2 regions of the Azospirillum sp. NS33 genome follow, and region 2 is predicted to be linked to the other one. Evidence: predicted binding sites of a transcription regulator. Region 2 holds the regulator's gene; the other holds the start of a gene.
What was found. The regulator LexA, encoded in region 2, represses DNA repair genes until DNA is damaged. The targets are predictions, from matches to a motif close to ATGTTCTANTTTGGTTC.
Positions count from the first base shown of each region.

Region 1: uvrA (excinuclease ABC subunit UvrA) is a predicted target of LexA. The motif match lies at 1,176-1,192, and genes of this name have one in related genera.

Region 1 covers NZ_BAAKJB010000033.1:17,509-20,727, forward strand. The annotation lists gene AC6H2I_RS23770 (GNAT family N-acetyltransferase) at 2-490, opposite strand; gene AC6H2I_RS23775 (single-stranded DNA-binding protein) at 571-1,059, opposite strand; gene uvrA (excinuclease ABC subunit UvrA) at 1,357-3,219, shown strand, end outside.
Region 2 covers NZ_BAAKJB010000037.1:4,271-7,489, reverse strand. The annotation lists gene AC6H2I_RS25010 (ComEC/Rec2 family competence protein) at 1-1,543, shown strand, start outside; gene lexA (transcriptional repressor LexA) at 1,574-2,365, opposite strand; gene AC6H2I_RS25000 (molybdopterin molybdotransferase MoeA) at 2,524-3,219, opposite strand, start outside.

The sequences.
Region 1 (3,219 bases), on a different contig from region 2:
TTCAGCACCTGGTGGGTGCCGCGGGCGCCAATTCGTATAGGTCGAGCTTTTCATCGCGAAGGTCGGTGGAGACACGGCGCCAGCCCATCCGCTCATAGAAGCGGACGGCCGGGAGGTTGCGCTTCGACACTTTGAGGGTCGCCCTGCTCGGACCGCTGCCGTTGAGCATGTCGAGGAACCGGGCGTGCAAAAGCGCGCCGAGACCGGTTCGCCGCAGGTCCGGAACGACGTAGATGTGCTGCAGGTAGGCGGCATCGGCATCCGCCATCAGTTCGCCAACGATGCGCGCGCCGTACCAGGCATGGAGCATGGTGCCCCGGTACGCGCGCAGCCACGCCCGATAGCCCTCGCCGTCGCGGCCGAAGGTCCCGTCCCACGCCGCGGGACCCAGGAAACTGCAGTCGAAGCTATCCCGCAGGAACGTGATGCAGACGTCGGCGTGGCGGATCAGGTCGACCTCCCGGATCCGCACCTCGTCCAACCGAATCATCCCGGCACCTCCGCCACCGGGCGCGTCGCCCCGGCCACCGGAAGCCCCGACTGGCCGCCCCGACCAGCCGGGGCCCCGTGTCAGAACGGGATTTCGTCGTCCAGGTCGTTGTGGGCCGGCGCGCGGCCGCCGCCGCCCTGGCCGCCACCCTGGCCGCCGCCACCGCCGCCGCCGCCATAGCCGCCCTGGCCACCGCCACCCCCGCCGTAGCCGCCCTGGCCGCCGCCACCGCCGCCGTAGCCGCCCCCGCCGCCCTCTTCGCGGGCGCCGCCGGTGAAGTCGATCTCGGCCACGCGCACCGACAGGCCGGCGCCGCGGGTGCCGTCACGCTTCTCGTACTCGCGGATCGTGACCTCGCCGGACACCACCACGGCCTTGCCCTTGGTGAGGTGGGGCGCCAGCGCCTCGGCGCGGCGGCCCCAGATGGAGCAGTCGACCCACTGCGTCGTCTTGCGTTCGCCGAAGCCCACGTCGTTGGCGACGCGGAACCCGAGCACCTTCTCGCCGCTCTGGACGCTGCGCAGTTCCGCGTCCGCGCCGAGCCGCCCGGTAAAGGTCCACACGTTCATGGCACTGTCTCTCCTCCTGCGGGTGACCAGGGCGTTCCCGGTGCCGTCCCTCCGTCGCGCAACGAAGCACGCCGGGCCCCGCCGGGTCAACGGACGATGATGGCACGCCCTCACTGGAACATACCAAGAACGTATACCGCGCGCGGCGGCGTCGGGGGAAGCGGTTTCGTGCGCCCGCCGCAACGCGGCATCGCGCTGGTGGCAATCGGCGGGCGTGCCGTCCATATCTGTGCGGGCTCTGCTCCGGCGCCCGCTCGCCCTCTTTCTTTCGGCATGGCTTTCGGCTAAGAACACTCCATGAACAAGACCATCAGCGTCCGCGGCGCGCGGGAACACAACCTGAAGAACGTCGACGTCGACCTGCCGCGCGACCGGCTGATCGTCATCACCGGGCTCAGCGGGTCGGGCAAGTCGTCGCTGGCCTTCGACACCATCTACGCCGAGGGCCAGCGCCGCTACGTCGAGAGCCTGTCGGCCTACGCCCGCCAGTTCCTCGAGCTGATGCAGAAGCCGGACGTCGACTCCATTGAGGGGCTGTCCCCGGCGATCTCCATCGAGCAGAAGACGACCTCCCGGAACCCGCGCTCGACCGTGGGCACGGTGACGGAGATCTACGATTACATGCGCCTGCTGTGGGCGCGCGTCGGCATCCCCTACTCGCCCGCCACCGGCCTGCCCATCGAGAGCCAGACCGTCAGCCAGATGGTCGACCGCATCCAGGAGATGGCCGAGGGCACCCGGCTGCTGCTGCTGGCCCCCTTCGTGCGCGGCCGCAAGGGCGAGTACCGCAAGGAGATCCAGGAGCTGCGCAAGCGCGGCTTCCAGCGCGTGCGGGTCGACGGCACCATGCACGAGATCGACGAGGTGCCGGCGCTCAACAAGAAGCTCAAGCACGACATCGAGGTGGTGGTCGACCGCCTGGTGGTGCGCGAGGGCCTGGGCAACCGCCTGGCCGATTCCCTGGAGACCGCGCTGGCGCTGGCCGACGGCATCGTCTTCGTGGAGAACGCCGATTCGGGCGAGCAGGCGGTGTTCTCCCAGAAGTTCGCCTGCCCGGTGTCCGGCTTCACCATCCCCGAGATCGAGCCGCGCCTGTTCTCCTTCAACAACCCCTTCGGCGCCTGCCCGGCCTGCGACGGCCTGGGCTCGAAGATCTACTTCGACCCCCTGCTGGTGGTGCCCGACGAGGGCCGCTCCCTGGCCAAGGGGGCGATCGCGCCCTGGGCCAACTCCTCGTCCAAGTACTACGACCAGACGCTGGAAAGCCTGTGCCGCCATTTCGACGTGGCGATGACCACGCCGTGGGAGGGCCTGCCCGAGGAGGTGCGCCGCACCATCCTGTTCGGTTCCGACGGCGCGCCGATCACCATGACCTACGACGACGGGCTGCGGAACTACCAGACCCACAAGGCCTTCGAGGGAATCGTCAACAACCTGGAGCGCCGCTTCCGCGAGACCGACAGCGCCTGGGTGCGCGACGAGCTGTCGAAATTCCAGTCCTCCCAGCCCTGCGAGACCTGCAAGGGCGCCCGGCTGAAGCCGGAGGCGCTGGCGGTGAAGGTGCGCGGCCACCACATCTCCGACGCCGCCGCCATGTCCATCGCCGAGGCGGGGGCGTGGTTCGCCGCGCTGTCGGAGCACCTGCGCCCCAAGGACCGCGAGATCGCCCACCGCATCCTCAAGGAGATCAACGAGCGCCTGGGCTTCCTCAACGCGGTCGGGCTGGAGTACCTGACGCTCGGCCGCGGCTCCGGCTCGCTGTCGGGCGGCGAGAGCCAGCGCATCCGCCTGGCCTCGCAGATCGGCTCCGGCCTCACCGGCGTGCTCTACGTGCTCGACGAGCCGTCGATCGGTCTGCACCAGCGCGACAACGACCGCCTGCTGGCGACCTTGAAGCGGCTGCGCGACCTCGGCAACACGGTGCTGGTGGTGGAGCACGACGAGGACGCCATCCGCAGCGCCGACTACCTCGTCGACATGGGCCCGGGCGCCGGCGCCCATGGCGGCACGGTGGTGGCGCACGGCACCCCGGCCGAGGTGCAGCAGAACCCGGCCAGCCTGACCGCCCAGTTCCTCAACGGGACGCGCGGCATCCCGGTGCCGGCGGCGCGCCGTCCCGGCCACCCCGGCCAGGTTCTGGAGGTGACGGGGGCGCGCGCC
Region 2 (3,219 bases):
CCGCCACGCCTTCTTCGACGGCATCGGCGCCGTCGGCTACGCCCTGGGCCGGCCGGACCTGGTCGAGGCGCCGCCGCCGGGCGGCTGGCAGGCGGTGCAGGTGGCGCTGGAGGCGGCGCGCGACTCCGTCGCCACGCGGGTCGCGGCGATCGTCGAGGGGCCGGCCGGCGGCATCACCACGGCGCTTCTGAACGGCGAGCCCTCGGGCATTCCCGAGCCCGCCCTGCAGGCGATGCGGGACAGCGGGCTGGCCCACCTGCTGTCGATCTCCGGGTTGCACATCGGCCTCGTCGCCGGGCTGGTGTTCTTCGCGGTGCGCGCCCTGCTGGCCCTGGTCGAGCCGGTGGCGCTGCGCTGGCCGATCAAGAAGATCGCCGCCGCCGCCGGGCTGGTGGCCGCGGTCGCCTACACCATGATGGTGGGCGCGCCGGTGCCGACCCTGCGTTCGGTGCTGATGACCGGGGTGGTGCTGGCGGCGGTCATGCTGGACCGCGACCCCTTCAGCATGCGCCTGGTGGCCTTCGCCGCCTGTGTCGTCCTGCTGGTCCTGCCCGACGGGATGCTCGGACCCAGCTTCCAGATGTCGTTCGCCGCGGTGGTGGCGCTGATCGCCACCTACGAGCTCGTGGCGCCGGGCCTGGCGCGGTGGCGCACCGGCCAGGGCTGGATCGGCCGGGCCGCCCTCTACGCCGGGGGGCTGGCGCTGACCAGCGTGGTCGCCTCGACGGCGACCGCACCCTTTGCGCTCCATCACTTCCAGACGGTGACCTTCTACGGCGTCCTGGCCAATCTGGTGGCGGTGCCGGTGACGTCCTTCTGGGTGATGCCGGCGGGGCTTGCCGCCTATCTGCTGATGCCGCTGGGGCTGGAGGCGCCGGCGCTGGTCGTCATGGGCTGGGGCGTGGCCGCCGTGCTGTGGACCGCGGAGACGGTGAGCGCCCTGCCGGGCGCCGTCGCCGTGGTGCCGGCGATGCCGGCCTGGGGGGTGGCGGTCGTCGCCCTGGGCGGCCTGTGGCTGGCGCTGTGGCGGCGGCCCTGGCGGCTGCTCGGCGTGCCGTGCCTGGTCTTCGGCCTGGCCACCCCGGCCCTGATGGAGCGGCCCGACGTGCTGGTCGCCGGGGAGGGCGATCTGGTCGCGGTGCGCACCGCCGACGGTGGCCTGTCCTTCTCGTCGGCCCGCGGACAGCGCTTCACCGCCGACGTCTGGCTGCGCCGCGACGGCGCCCGCGCCCGCGCGGCGCCGTGGCCGACGGCCGGGCGCAGCGCCGACGGGCGGCTCTCCTGCGACGCCCTGGGCTGCGTCTATCGTGCGGCGGGGCGGGCGGTGGCCCTGGTCCGCGCCCCGGAGGCCCTGGTGGAGGATTGCGGCCTCGCCGACGCCGTCGTCAGCGTCGAGGCGGCGGGCGGCTGCCGGGCGCCGGTGGTGGTCGACCGCTGGGACCGCTGGCGCAAGGGCGCCCACGCCCTCTACCTGTCGCCCGCCGGCGTGCGGGTGGAGGACGCCCGGAGCTGGCGCGGCGAACGGCCCTGGACGGGGCGGTGAGCGTTCCCCCCGCCGCACGGCGCGCGGCGGTCAGTACTTGCGGATCAGCCCGACCAGCCGGCCCTGCACCCGCACCCGGTCGGCGCCGAAGATGCGCGTCTCGTAGGCCGCGTTGGCGGGCTCGAGGGCGATGGTGTGGCCCTTGCGGCGCAGCCGCTTCAGCGTCGCCTCGTGGTTGTCGACCAGGGCCACCACGATGGCGCCGCTGTCGGCGGTGTCGCAGCGCTGGATCACCACGGTGTCGCCGTCGAGAATGCCCGCCTCGACCATCGAATCGCCGGACACCTCCAGGGCGTAATGCTCGCCCGGGGTCAGCATGGTCGCGGGGATGTCGACCACCGCCGAGCCGTCGCGCAGCGCCTCGATCGGCGTGCCGGCGGCGATCCGGCCGTAGAGCGGCAGCTGCACCGTCTCGGCCGGCGCCACCACCTCGCGCCCCGGCATGGCGCCGGAGAAATCGCCGCGGATGACGTTGGGCTGGAACCGCGGCCGCGGCGCCCGCACCGCCGCCGCCGCATCGCCCGGCGGGGCGGCGTCCGCCGCGCCGGGCGACGGCACGGCCGCGGCGGCCGCGGCGGCCGCGGCGGCATGGCGGGGCTGCTCCATGCCCTCGGGCAGGCGCGTCACCTCGAGCGCCCGGGCGCGGTGCGGCAGGCGGCGGATGAACCCGCGCTCCTCCAGCCCGGTGATCAGGCGGTGGATGCCCGACTTGGACTTCAGCCCCAGCGCGTCCTTCATCTCGTCGAAGGAGGGCGAGACGCCCCCCTGTCCCAACCGCTCGTGGATGAAGAGCAGGAGTTCCTGCTGCTTGCGCGTGAGCATGCGTGCCTCCCCGAACCGGGCGAACCGGCGGAACCAGATGGCCGAACCGAATCGGAACAAATGTAAAACGACTTGGTTTGTTCTAGTTTGGTTCCGCGGCCTCGTCAAGCCTGAAACGGTGCCCCGGTGGAAAAGATAACCGCCGAGTCGCCGTCTGGTCAAAGCTCCAGAAAGCCACCGCCGAGCGGCAGGATCGCCACCCGGTCGCCCTGCCGTGCCGGCGGCGCGTGGGGCGGGCGCAGGACCAGAGCGTCGGCCCAGGCCATGCGGGTGGTCATGGCGGCGTCCTGGCGGGGGAACGGGGTGGCGACGGCCTCCCCGTCATCGGTCCAGGAGAGCGTCGCGCGGACATGGTCGGCGCGGTCACCGTTCGCCGGCAGCGGCGCGGCCAGGCGGGCGAAGCGCTGCGGCCCGTCCTCGGCGGGCAGCCCCTGAAAGGCCCGCAGCATGGGCTTGAGGAACAGCACCGCGGCCACCGCCGCCGACACCGGGTTGCCCGGCAGGCCGAGCAGGCGGCGCCCGGCGGCCTGCCCGAACAGGATGCCCTTGGCGGGCCGCATGGCCACGCCGTGGACGGCCGGCGCCCCGCCGATCAGGCCGCGCACCAGGTCGTGGTCGCCCTGGGCGGCGCCGCCGGCGGTCACCAGAAGATCGGCGCCGTCGGCCGCGGCGACCCGCTCGGCCAGGGCGGCGGGGTCGTCGGCGACGACGCCCAGGTTGTGGGCGACGCCGCCCTGGGAGTCCACCAGGGCGCACAGGCCGAAGGCGTTGGAGCTGATGATCTGGCTCGGGCCCAGGGGGTCGCCGGGCAGGCGCACCTCGTCGCCGGTGGCCAGCACGGCCACGCGGGGGCG